Regions from separate parts of the Streptomyces sp. NPDC001816 genome, predicted to be linked through region 2. Evidence: riboswitches for the same ligand, from Rfam matches in the RefSeq annotation. Region 2 holds a riboswitch; each other region holds the start of a gene.
What was found. Region 2 has a riboswitch for cyclic di-AMP ahead of ACFYZZ_RS00625 (M23 family metallopeptidase). Riboswitches for the same ligand answer to the same signal wherever they lie in the genome.
Positions count from the first base shown of each region.

Region 1 (4,177 bases), on a different contig from region 2:
CCTCGCGCAGGTCGGTGCCCGGGGTCTTGCCGGACTCGTGCGAGTCGGAGGCGATGTCCAGGACGTCGTCCGCGAGCTGGAAGGCGACCCCGAGCCGTTCGCCGTACTGCGTGAGCACGTCGACGACCGTCTCGTCGGCGCCGGACATCATGGCGCCGAACCGGCACGACACGGCCACCAGGGAGCCCGTCTTGCCGCCGAGCACGTCCAGGTAGTGGTCGACCGGGTCGCGGCCGTCCGAGGGTCCCGCGGTCTCCAGGATCTGCCCGGTGACCAGCCGCTCGAACGCGAGGGCCTGGACCCGGACCGCCTCGGGGCCGAGGTCGGCGAGGATCTGAGAGGCGCGGGCGAAGAGGAAGTCGCCGGTGAGGACCGCGACCGAGTTGCCCCAGCGGGTGTTGGCGCTGTCCACGCCGCGCCGCACGGACGCCTCGTCCATGACGTCGTCGTGGTACAGCGTGGCCAGGTGGGTCAGCTCCACGACGACGGCCGACGGCACGACGCCCGGCGCGTACGGATCGCCGAACTGCGCCGCGAGCATGACGAGCAGCGGCCTGAACCGCTTCCCACCGGCCCGTACGAGGTGCTGCGCGGCCTCCGTGATGAACGGGACCTCGCTCTTGGTGGCTTCGAGCAAGCCTTCCTCGACAGCCGCCAATCCGGCCTGGACATCGGCTTCCAGAGCCTGGTCCCGCACGCTCAGCCCGAACGGCCCGACGACGGTCACGAGGGGTCTCCTGTCTGCTGGTGTCTGCTGGCGATTACACGGTTTGTCGATAGGTCGTTGCCATCACTCAAGTCAGCGTATCCGGTCCTGTTTCGATCACCGATAGCGCCCACCGGTCCAGCCCGGGCGGTATCGGATCAGGGCCGGTATGTTTTTGATCATCTGATAAGTGTGGGTACACAACGACTTAACAGGATCTCGCCCGATTTGTCGCGAACCGCACGGCGGGCGGAGTACTCCTTTTGCACCACACCCAGCAAATCTCCCGAATCCCCCATGTCTGATTTGGTACCCTTTGCCATTTCGTGAGTTGGGTCACGCGGGCCCGGGAATCGGCCAAGGGGCGCCACCCTCGTTCTCCCCTTTCCACATCGGGCAGTTGAGCGTTGGCAACCGCAAAGGATCAAGTGCCCCATTTGGAATAGATCAAGGTCAACTGCCTCATTGGGTGAATTCAGTACTTGTTCCCGACATGTGCTGTCGCATAGCTTCCGGGCCAGTCAGACGAACGCCGAATCCTGCCGCGTCTGACACCACCCATCGACGAACTCATTCGTACGGCAGGAGCGGGGGACCCAGGTAAGCCGCCGGACCGGACGACGCACGTCGCGCCGGGACAGCTAGGGGTGAAGTCGTGCCTCCCCCCAGAGGTACGGCCGGGCACCTCCCCGCCCGAACCCGACAGCTCACCTCGTAGGCGACGGAGAGGAACGTCCCCATGCTTGCTGCCGCTCAGCCCCGCCGCACCCGCACCAACCGCCTCGTCCGCAAGCTCGCCGTCATCGGCACCGGCGCCGCCGTGCTCGCCCTTCCCGTCATCGGCGCGACCAGCGCCTCCGCGGCCACCCCCACGGCCAGCACGCCGGCCACCACGCTCGCCGGGTACCCGAACAACCTCGACGGCTGGATCCGCGAGTCGCTCGCGATCATGCGCGAGAAGGGCATCCCGGGGACGTACAACGGCATCTACCGCAATGTCATCCGTGAGTCGTCGGGCAACCCGGCGGCCATCAACCTCTGGGACTCCAACGCGGCCAAGGGCATCCCGTCCAAGGGCCTGCTCCAGGTCATCGACCCGACGTTCAACGCGTACCACGTGGCCGGAACGTCCTTCGACATCTACGACCCGGTCGCGAACATCACGGCCGCCTGCAACTACGCGGCCAAGCGCTACGGGTCGATCGACAACGTCTTCGGCGCCTACTGACCGGCGCCCGCGGCGGGCCACTACTGATATCCCGGTCAGTCGGTCGGGAACAGTCTTTCGAGGACGACGGCGATGCCGTCGTCCTCGTTCGACGTGGTGATCTCATCGGCGACGGCCTTGAGTTCGGGGTGGGCGTTGGCCATGGCGACGCCGCGTCCGGCCCAGTCGAACATGGGGATGTCGTTGGGCATGTCGCCGAACGCGAGGGCCCGGCCGGCGGCGATCCCCAGGTACTCGGCGGCCAGCGCCAGCCCCGTCGCCTTCGTGACCCCGGACGGCTGCAGTTCCACGGTCCCGGGCCCCGACATCGTGACCGTCGCCAGCGAGCCCACCGCCGAGCGTGCGATCGCCGCCAACTCGTCGTCGGACAGCGTGTGGTGGCGCAGCAGCACCTTGCTGATGGGCTCGCACCACAGGTCGTCGCGGCGGCCGACCCGCACGGCGGGCAGGGTCGGGTGCGGCATCAGATACCCGGGTTCGATCAGGGTGAGCCCGTCCACGCCGTCCTGGTCGACGGCCGCGTAGACCTGCCCCACCTCGGCCTCGATCTTGCCGAGCGCGGTCTCGGCCAGTTCCCGGTCCAGCCGGACCGACCACAGCAGACGGTCGGCGCCGGCGTCGTAGACCTGCGCGCCCTGCCCGCACACCGCGAGCCCCGTGCTGCCGAGGCCCTCCAGGAGGGGCCGTACCCGAGGAGCCGGGCGGCCCGTCACCACCAGGTGCCGGGCGCCGGCCCGTGCCACCCGCTCCAGCGCGGCGCGCGACCGGTCGGAGACGGTGTCGTCGCCGCGCAGCAGCGTCCCGTCCAGGTCGGTGGCGATCAGTGAGTATGCGGGGGGTGCGGCCATGATCAGAGAATACGGATCCCACGCCCCGCCGACTCACCCTGAAGTTCCCGGACTTGTGTGCTCCTCGGCCCCAAGTGGCCCCTGCGGCCGCCCTGATGGTGGTGGAGTTGACGCGATCGGACCTGCCGGTGAGCGAGACGGCGTCGTCCGCGGCTCAGCCGTGTGCCGCCGCCAGATGCCCGGCCAGGCGCGGCGAGGCGAACTCCGTGCCGCAGACGAAGCGCATCACCGGGCCGTACGAGGACGCCGCCGGGAGGCCGGTGAAGTACAGGCCGGGGACGGAGGAGACGTACCCGGGTCCGAGCCTGGGCGTGCCCCGGCTCACCGCCAGCCGGGTGCGCAGCTCAGGGCCGAGGAAGTCCATCGCGGCGATGTTCACGCGGTAGCCGGTGGCCGCGATCACATGGTCGGCCGAGAGCCGCTCGGTGCCCTTGCCGTGGGTGCGGACGGTGAGGACCGGGCTGCCGTCCGGGGCCTCGGCGCCCACCACCCGCTCGACCTCCTGGACCTGCACCCTGCCCTCGAAGCGGTCGCGCAGCCACCAGGCGCCGAGCGGACCGAGGACCCGGCGGACCAGGTAGTGGCGGGTGCGGGCGGGCAGGAAGCGGTACGGGTGGGGGTAGTGGCTGAGCGCCCACAGGGACCAGGCACGGCCGAAGGGCGACTCGGGGCGCAGCCTCGGCTGCTCCCAGGGCGGGGCGCCGAAGGCGACCCGGCCGCGGCCGCGCGCGACCACGCGCACCCGGGCGCCGGCCTCGGCCGCGAGGGTGGCCGCCTCCAGCGCGGACTGGCCGGCGCCGACGACGATCAGCTCCTTGCCGGCGAAGCGGGTGAGGTCGTGGTGCTGGGAGCTGTGGGAGACCGGCCCCGTGAGCGCCGGACCGTCGGCCGCTGCCGCCAGCTCTGCCGGGAGATGGGCCAGCCCGGACAGCCCGGTGGCGACCACGACTGCGCGTGCGGTGAACAACTCCCCCGAGTCCAGCTTGAGTTCGAACCCGCCGCTCTTGTCGCGGTCCACGGAGACGACCCGGACCTGCTCCAGGTCGGGCAGCAGCTTCTCCTGGAACCACTCGCCGTAGGCGATGAAGGTCTCCACCGGGACGATGTCCTCGTCGGTCACCAGCCGGCGGACACCGGCCGCGTCGCAGTAGTCGGCGAGGGTGTGGCCGGGCTGTGGGCAGTCGAGGTTGGAGGCGGCGGGGGTCGACTTGAGGAGCATGCCCTCGGGCATGTGGGCGCGCCAGCTGACCATGGGGTCGCCGAAGACGCGGACGGGGATGCCGCGCGCCCGCAGATGGGCGGCGGTGGACAGGCCGTACGGCCCGGCCCCGATGACTGCAACCGGTCGAATCACGAAGTCCCTCCCCAGGACGCGGTGCGCCACCTTCGTGGCCT
Region 1 is NZ_JBIATY010000016.1:167,082-171,258, reverse strand. It holds gene ACFYZZ_RS40165 (polyprenyl synthetase family protein) at 1-727, opposite strand, end outside; cyclic di-AMP (ydaO/yuaA leader) riboswitch at 1,227-1,440, shown strand; gene ACFYZZ_RS40160 (transglycosylase SLT domain-containing protein) at 1,446-1,934, shown strand; gene ACFYZZ_RS40155 (HAD family hydrolase) at 1,970-2,782, opposite strand; gene ACFYZZ_RS40150 (FAD-dependent oxidoreductase) at 2,937-4,136, opposite strand.
Region 1: another riboswitch for cyclic di-AMP. It lies ahead of ACFYZZ_RS40160 (transglycosylase SLT domain-containing protein); the one in region 2 lies ahead of ACFYZZ_RS00625 (M23 family metallopeptidase).

Region 2 (4,177 bases):
CACGATGGACTTCCACCCCCAGCCGCAGCCGGGCGAGGCCAGGCCGTGGGCGTTTCCCGCTCCCGAGCGCGGCACGCTGGACAACGGCCTGACCGTGCTGCGCTGCCACCGCCCCGGCCAGCAGGTCGTCGCCGTCGAGGTCCTGCTGGACGCGCCCCTGGACGCCGAGAAGCCCGCTCTGGAGGGCGTCGCCACGATCATGGCGCGGGCCTTCTCGGAGGGCACCGACAAGCACTCCGCCGAGGAGTTCGCCGCCGAGCTGGAGCGGGCCGGCGCCACGCTCGACTCGCACGCCGACCACCCCGGCGTCCGCCTCAGCCTGGAGGTCCCGGCCTCCCGCCTGGCCAAGGGCCTCGGCCTGCTCGCCGACGCCCTGCGCGCGCCCGCCTTCGACGAGAGCGAGGTCGAGCGGCTGGTCCGCAACCGCCTGGACGAGATCCCGCACGAGCTGGCCAACCCGGCCCGCCGCGCCGCCAAGGAACTCTCCAAGGAGCTGTTCCCGGCGAGCTCGCGCATGTCGCGGCCGCGCCAGGGCACCGAGGAGACGGTCGAGAAGATCGACGCTTCGGCCGTCCGCGCCTTCTACGACCGCCATGTGCGGCCCGCCACGGCCACCGTGGTCGTGGTCGGCGACCTCACCGGCACCGACCTGGACGAGCTGCTCGCCGACACCCTGGGCGCCTGGACGGGCACCCCGGGCGCGCCGCGGCCCGTGCCGCCGGTGACCGCCGACGACACCGGCCGGGTGGTCATCGTCGACCGGCCGGGCGCCGTCCAGACCCAGCTGCTCATCGGCCGGATCGGACCCGACCGGCACGACCGCGTGTGGGCCGCCCAGGTGCTCGGCACCTACTGCCTCGGCGGCACCCTCACCTCCCGCCTGGACCGCGTCCTGCGCGAGGAGAAGGGCTACACCTACGGCGTGCGCTCCTTCGGGCAGGTCCTGCGCTCCGCGCCGGACGGCACGGGCGCCGCGATGCTCGCGATCAGCGGCTCCGTGGACACCCCGAACACCGGTCCCGCGCTGCAGGACCTGTGGACGGTGCTGCGCACGCTCGCCGCGGAGGGCCTGACCGACGCCGAGCGGGACGTCGCCGTGCAGAACCTGGTCGGTGTGGCGCCGCTGAAGTACGAGACCGCGGCGGCCGTCGCGAGCACGCTGGCGGACCAGGTCGAGCAGTACCTGCCCGACGACTTCCAGGCGACTCTGTATCAGCAGCTCGCCGGCACCGGCACCGTGGAGGCCACCGCGGCGGTCATCAACGCCTTCCCGGTGGACCGCCTGGTGACCGTCCTCGTCGGTGACGCGGCCGAGATCAAGGCGTCGGTCGAGGCGCTCGGCATCGGCGAAGTCACCGTCGTGGCAGCCGAGTAGCGGCTTACGGCGCACCGCGCGCGTGGGGCCCTGACGATCCGACGGGTCGTCAGGGCCCTTTGCCGTGCGGAGCCCTTCCCCAGATGTCCGAATTGGGGCAGAGGTTGCCTGTCTGGCCTGTGGGATGCGCTACAAAAGCCCGGATCCGTTTGGGGATCGAAAGTCGGGCCGCATAGCGTCGACCGGGCTGTTCGTCAGGCAGTGCGCCGCGCCCGCGGCACCGGACAGTCATCGCCGAGTCCCCCCACGGCGCGAGCCAGGGGAGCCGGGGACCCACCGCAGTCCCTGGGGTGAATCGGACGCCCGCGCACCGGCGAGGGGGTCCGTAGGAGACCTTCCTGCTCCGAACCCGTCAGCTAACCCGGTAGGCGAGAGGGAAGGAAAGGACCAGCCACTTCATGGCGTTCATGTACGCCACCGGGAAGCACCGCAAGCCCGGCCGGGTCAAGCGCACCACCGTTCAGGCGGCCGGTGTCGCGGCCCTCACCACCACCGGTGTCGTCGGCACCCTGGCGGCCGGCCCGGCGCTCGCCGCGGACAACTCCGTCGAGGACACCGGCCTCACCCCGGTCATCACCGAAAGCGACTCGGTCGCCGAGCAGATCGACGCGCAGGCCGAGGCCCAGCTGGTGGCCGCCCGGCAGAAGGCGGCCGAGGAGGCCGCGGCCAAGGTGGCCGCGATGGAGGCGAAGAAGGAGCGCGAGGCCCAGGCCCGCGCCGCGCGAGAGGCCGAGCGCAAGCGCCTGAACGCCTTCGTCGCCCCGATCGCGCACTCGTACGTCTCCACCGGCTACAAGGCCAGCAGCTCCCTGTGGTCCTCCGGTTCCCACACCGGCATCGACTTCCACGCGGCCAGCGGGACGTCCGTCCACGCGGTCGGCTCCGGCACGGTCGTCTCCACCGGGTGGGGCGGCGCGTACGGCAACCAGATCGTGATCCGGATGGCCGACGGCATGTACACCCAGTACGGACACCTGTCGTCCATCGGCGTCGTCGTGGGCCAGAAGGTCCTCCCGGGCCAGCAGATCGGCCTGTCCGGCGCGACCGGCAACGTCACCGGACCGCATCTGCACTTCGAGGCCCGCACGACCTCCGAGTACGGTTCGGACGTCGACCCGATCGCCTATCTCCGCCAGCACGGCGTGAACGTCTGACGCTCCGGCGCACGACATCCCGAAGCCCCGGCTCACGAGCCGGGGCTTTCGCCGTTTTTCGCAGTGCCTGCGGCATCCGCTGTCCAAAAAATATCCATGGATTCCGGCCTGCCGTCGGAAATTCCGGCTCATTGCAATAGAGTCACGGAACATGCGTCCATCGTCGACGTTTCACGGGGATTAAAGCGGAGGTCGGTCATGCGTATTCCGGCGCACTCGGTGTGCACGGCGATCCGGGACGACATCGTCGCGGGTGTCTACGAGCGCGGCGGCCGCCTCACCGAGGAAGTCCTCGCCCGCCGCTACGGCGTCTCGCGCGTCCCTGTCCGTGAGGCCCTGCGCACCCTGGAGGCGGAGGGCTTCGTGGTGACCCGACGGCACGCGGGCGCGTGCGTGGCCGAGCCGACCGAGCAGGAGGCCGCCGACCTGCTGGAGATGCGCACGCTCCTGGAGCCGCTCGGCGCCTCCCGGGCCGCCCAGCGGCGCACCGAGGCCCATCTGAAGGTGCTGCGAGGGCTGGTCCGGCTGGGCCAGGAGCGGGCCAGGCGGGGCAGCAGCGACGATCTGCGCTCGCTGGGCGGCTGGTTCCACGAGACGCTGGCGCAGGCCTCCGGAAGCCCCTCGCTGTCCTCGATGCTGACCCAGCTGCGGCACAAGATCGCCTGGATGTACACGGTGGAGGCGCCGCCGAGTCCGGTGGACTCCTGGGCGGAGCACGGCGCGATCGTGGACGCGGTGGCACGCGGCGACAGCGAGCGCGCGCGGGCGATCACGGCGATGCACACGGAGCGCTCGACGGGCGCGCACCGGCTGCGGTTCACCTCGGGCGGGGACCGCTCCGAGCGTGTGAGGAACTCGCAACATGCCGTAAACATGCAGAGCCTGCGGCATTAACACGGGCGCCGTATACAAAGAGGAGATATTCGATGGGCGGGTATTTCCGCTGCCCTTTTCCCGGTGCGCCGTGAATTCGCGGTCGCGTGCCTTCGGTGTGCCTGTGGTGAATTCCCCGGACCGGGTGCAAAGAATGCGGAAGCCGCGCCACCCGGAAAGGGTGACGCGGCTTCCTGGCATGCCTCAGACGGTCTCGGGGAGCTCTTCCAGCCCCTCGGAGACCAGCTTGGCCAGACGGTCCAGGGCGATGTCCGCGCCCTCGGCGTCGGAGGCGAGGACGATCTCCTCGCCGCCCTGGGCGCCCAGGCCCAGGACAGCCAGCATGGAGGCCGCGTTGACGGGGTTGCCGTCAGCCTTGGCGATCGTCACCGGGACACCTGCGGCCGTGGCGGCCCGGACGAAGATGGATGCGGGGCGGGCGTGGAGGCCCTCGGCCCAGCCGACGTTGACGCGGCGCTCAGCCATGTGTTGCTGCCCTTCGGTGTTCAGGGTTGTCTAGACCAGTTTCCCATATCGCAAAGCGTGCCCGGAACGGTCCTTCGTCCCGCTCCGGTGTGCCGTCGGACCGCGGCCTCGGTCCGACTTCCGTCCTGCACAGACTGCCTCGCGCCGTTGTCGTACGCGAGCCTTACTCTGGGGCCCATGCAGAGCCCGGCGGACCGGCAGGACCGGCACGAGTACCCCGCCCACTGGGAGGCGGACGTGGTGCTGCGCGACGGGGGTACCGCGCGCATCCGGCCCATCACCGTTGATG
Region 2 is NZ_JBIATY010000001.1:142,494-146,670, forward strand. It holds gene ACFYZZ_RS00620 (M16 family metallopeptidase) at 1-1,375, shown strand, start outside; cyclic di-AMP (ydaO/yuaA leader) riboswitch at 1,598-1,761, shown strand; gene ACFYZZ_RS00625 (M23 family metallopeptidase) at 1,774-2,529, shown strand; gene ACFYZZ_RS00630 (GntR family transcriptional regulator) at 2,728-3,423, shown strand; gene ACFYZZ_RS00635 (HPr family phosphocarrier protein) at 3,607-3,888, opposite strand; gene ACFYZZ_RS00640 (GNAT family N-acetyltransferase) at 4,066-4,177, shown strand, end outside.

Region 3 (4,177 bases), on a different contig from region 2:
ACCTTTCTCGGCGGTGGTGCCCGACTGCCGCCCCTGGCCCGGGCGGCGGTGGGGAGCCGGTCACCTGGGGGAGGACGCTAAACCCGAGTGTGACGGGCCGGTAACGCGGAGTGCGGAACTGGCTTCGAGCGATCGAATAGTGACCGCATGTGACCGGATTGCCGGTATGGAGTCGCCGCCTTCACGTAGCGTGGTGACCGATGCGCGGAATGTGGGACACACGGGAGCCATGTGCTGCTATGGGGCGCATATATGCAGGATGCACCGGTGCTCCCGGCGAGCCCGGTGACAGAGGGCTCCCGGGCCCCTGATTAGGCTCCGGGCTCATGGACGTACTCATCCATCTCTTCGTCGGCCTGCACATCATCGGCATCGCCGCGCTGCTCGGCGGTTTCCTCACCCAGACGAAGGCGATGGGCCAGGGCACGGCCCGCTTCGTCCCCGCGATGCTGCACGGCGCGTTCACCATGCTGGTCACCGGTGTGGCCCTGGTCGGCCTCAACCAGGCCCAAGGCGCTCACCTCAACACCGTCAAGATCGGCGTGAAGCTCGCCCTGCTGATCGTGATCCTCGGGCTGGTCTACGTGAAGCGCGACGAGGAGAAGGTGGACAAGAGCCTCTTCGGGCTGGTCGGCCTGCTGACCACGGCGAACATCTTCATCGCCGTGCTGTGGACGTGACGCTCAGCGCCGTCCGCTGATCCCGGCGCGGGCCGCGAGGGCCGCGCCGGCCGCGACCGCGACCCAGGCCGCCACCGCCACCCACACCAGCACCCGCCCCGGCCCCTTCAGCCACCCGATGCCCACGGCGGCCGCCACCGACAGCGTGGCCGCCCCGGTCATCCCCATGGGGAACGCCGTCGCCCAGCGCCGCATGTCGTAGCGCAGCCGTGGCCGGGCCACCTCGGCGGCCAGTAGGACCACGTACCAGGACAGGTCCAGGAAGACCAGCGCCACCGTCACGTTCCGCAGCACGCCTCGGTCGTCGTCGTTCCACAGGTACAGCCGCGGACCGTCGGCGGCGAGCAGCTTCGCCCCGGCCAGCCCCGAGATGGCGAGTGCTCCGCCCGCGATCCACTGGTCCCCGGCCCCCTCGAGGATCTGCCGCGGATCGAAGCGCGGCAGGGCGAGGCCGTAGAGCACCAGGCCCAGCCAGAACAGCACCAGCGCGGCGTGCGCGAGCCAGGCCGTCGTCTCGGCCGCGGCCAGCGTGGCCGCCAGCACCGCAAGCCCCTGTGTGGCGACACAACACAGGAACACCGCTCCCGGCATGTGCCGCTCCCAGTGCTGCATGACCAGGTACAGCAGCACCGGCCAGAGCACCACGGCCAGCGCCAGCGCCGCCTCGGCCGGCGTCTGCCGGCCGAGCGCCGAGAACCGGGCGCCGAGCACGGCCGTGGCGGCGACGGCGGTGAGCGAGCCCGGGCTGCGCGCCTCGGCCACCCAGCGTTCCCGCTGCGCCACCAGCCGTACGAGGAAGTCGGCGGCCAGCGCCACCCAGGCGACGCAGGCCAGCCACAGGAAGACCCGGGACACCGGCTCGGGGCCCGTCAGATGCAGGCCCACCGAGACGATGCCGGTCGCCATGACTGCGGCACCCGCCGCCGGCGGACGCCCCGCCCACCACGTACGCAGAGCTGAGATGCCGGGCATGGGCCCGATGCTAGGCAGCCGCGCGGGCGGGGCGCGGAGGCCACGCGCGCGCGTGGCGCTCGAAACTTCGAAAAGGGGACGGTCGGGCTGGACGAAGGGGGTGGTCAGGCGGGTCGGACAAAGCTGTGGATGATCGATTCGCCGCCGTAGTAGATCGACTCCTCGCGGACGTACGCGCCCGGCTTGGGGGCGTGGATCATCATGCCGTTGCCTATGTAGATGCCGACGTGGCTGATGTCGTCGTAGAAGAAGATCAGGTCGCCGGGCTGCGCATTGGCCAGGGAGACCGTGGTGCCGGCGTTCACCTGGTCGTAGGTGGTGCGCGGGAGCGAGACGCCGGCGGCCTTCCAGGCGGCCTGGGTGAGGCCCGAGCAGTCGTACGAGCCTGGTCCGGTGGCGCCCCACACGTAGGGCTTCCCGATCTGGGCGCGGGCGAAGGCGATCGCCTTCTCGGCCTTGGTGGCATACGTCCCGGAGGACGTCGACGAGCCGCCGGAGCTGGTCGAGCCCCCAGAGCTGGACGAGCCGCCGGAGGTCGACGAGCCGCTGGACGTGGACGAACCGCTCGCCTGCGCCTGGGCCTGGGCCTCCTCCTTGGACTTGGCCGCTGCCGCCTGCTGCTTGGCCAGCTCCGCGGCCTTGCGCGCGGCCTCCTCCTGCTTCTGCCGCTCGATCGCCGCCAGCCGGGCCTTCTCCTCGGCCGTCAGCTGGGACAGCAGTTCGCGCGCGGAGGCGAGCTTCTTCTGGACGGTGGCCTTGGCGGTCTGCAGTTCGTTCTGCGACTCGGACAGCGTCTGGAGGCTCTTGGCGGCCTCCTGCCGCTTCTTCATGGTCGCGGCCTGCTCGGTGACGTAATCGTCGACGGCGCTCTTCTGTCGCGAGGTCAGCCGGTTCATCAGCTGGCTCTGGTCGAAGTAGTCCTGGGGACTGTCCGCGAGCAGGAAGGTGGCGGTGTCGGACGAGGCGGCCCCGGTCCGGTACTGGGCGGCGGCGAACGTGCCCAGCTCCTCGCGGGCCTTGTTCATCCGGGCGGTCCGCCGGGCGACCTCGTCGCGCAGGCTGTCGATGTGGGTGCGCTGCTTGCCGGTCTGCTCCTTGGCGGCGTTGTACTTCTCGGTCGCCGACTCCGCCTGGCGGTAGAGGTCGTCGACCTTCTTCTCGACCTCCTCCAGGCTCGGCTTTCCATCGGCCGCGGGAGCGGCGTCGGCCGTCTGGGACAGCACGGCCACGGAGGTGAGGGCGGCGGTGGCGAGGACTGGGGTGCGGAAACCTGCTCCGAGTGTGCCCGCGGGGCGCGACTTGCGGTGCGACGCCAAGGGAGGCGACTCCTTCCATGTGCCGCCTACCGGGTTAGCTGTCGGGTTCGGGCGGGTGGTCGGAAGGTTTGCCCTACGGCACTCGTCCCGGGACGGGACGTGTGCCGATTCACCCCAAAGGTCGGTGGGTCCCCGGCTCCGGGCACCGTGCGGGGGCGCGCCGGACTCGGCGGAGGCCGCGCGGATCGGCGACGTTCGCCGGAAGGGGGCGTGCGGCCCGCCCCGCAACCTAGCCAACTGGTGTGTCTCGTGTGAAGGTTGGTGCACGATATGTCCGATACATTTTCGTGACCTGGGTGTGGGATCGCTCCCGTGTCACAGGGTGATTCCGCTGTGTGAGGGGCTGTTCGGCCGTCCTGGGTGCGAAGGACCCGTCTTTTCCGAACCAGCCATGTTCCCGGGACGGCAGCCGGTTGTCGGTGCGGCGCCCTAGACTCGGAGAGCGATGAGCAGCCTCTTTGACGACAGCTTCCTGGCGGACCTCCAGGCCCCTCGCGGGCGCGAGGAGGAGCCCCCGCCGCCGCCCGAGGACGATCACGCTCCGGAGCCGCTTCCGGACGATCTGTTCGGCGGGAAGTTCGACGTACCGCCGGACCGGGACGCGTACTACCGCGACGGCGCGCCCCGCCCCGCGCTCGACGCGGCGGCGCTCCTGGAGGGGCTGAACGAGAACCAGCGCGCCGCGGTCGTCCACGCCGGCTCCCCGCTGCTCATCGTCGCCGGCGCAGGCTCCGGCAAGACCCGTGTGCTCACCCACCGCATCGCCCACCTGCTCGCCGAGCGGAACGTGCACCCGGGCCAGATCCTCGCGATCACCTTCACCAACAAGGCCGCGGGCGAGATGAAGGAGCGCGTCGAGCAGCTCGTCGGCCCGCGCGCGAACGCGATGTGGGTCATGACCTTCCATAGCGCGTGCGTACGGATCCTGCGGCGCGAGTCGAAGAAGCTCGGCTTCACGTCGAGCTTCTCCATCTACGACGCCGCCGACAGCAAGCGCCTGATGGCCCTGGTCTGCCGCGATCTGGACCTCGACCCCAAGCGCTTCCCGCCCAAGTCCTTCAGCGCCAAGATCAGCAACCTCAAGAACGAGCTGATCGACGAGGAGGACTTCGCCGCCCAGGCCGCCGACGGCTTCGAGAAGACCCTCGCCCAGGCCTACGCGCTCTACCAGTCGCGGCTGCGCGAGGCCAACGCGCTCGACTTCGACGA
Region 3 is NZ_JBIATY010000015.1:175,786-179,962, reverse strand. It holds gene ACFYZZ_RS38950 (hypothetical protein) at 327-680, shown strand; gene ACFYZZ_RS38945 (tellurite resistance/C4-dicarboxylate transporter family protein) at 684-1,652, opposite strand; gene ACFYZZ_RS38940 (NlpC/P60 family protein) at 1,757-2,968, opposite strand; cyclic di-AMP (ydaO/yuaA leader) riboswitch at 2,977-3,150, opposite strand; gene pcrA (DNA helicase PcrA) at 3,414-4,177, shown strand, end outside.
Region 3: another riboswitch for cyclic di-AMP. It lies ahead of ACFYZZ_RS38940 (NlpC/P60 family protein); the one in region 2 lies ahead of ACFYZZ_RS00625 (M23 family metallopeptidase).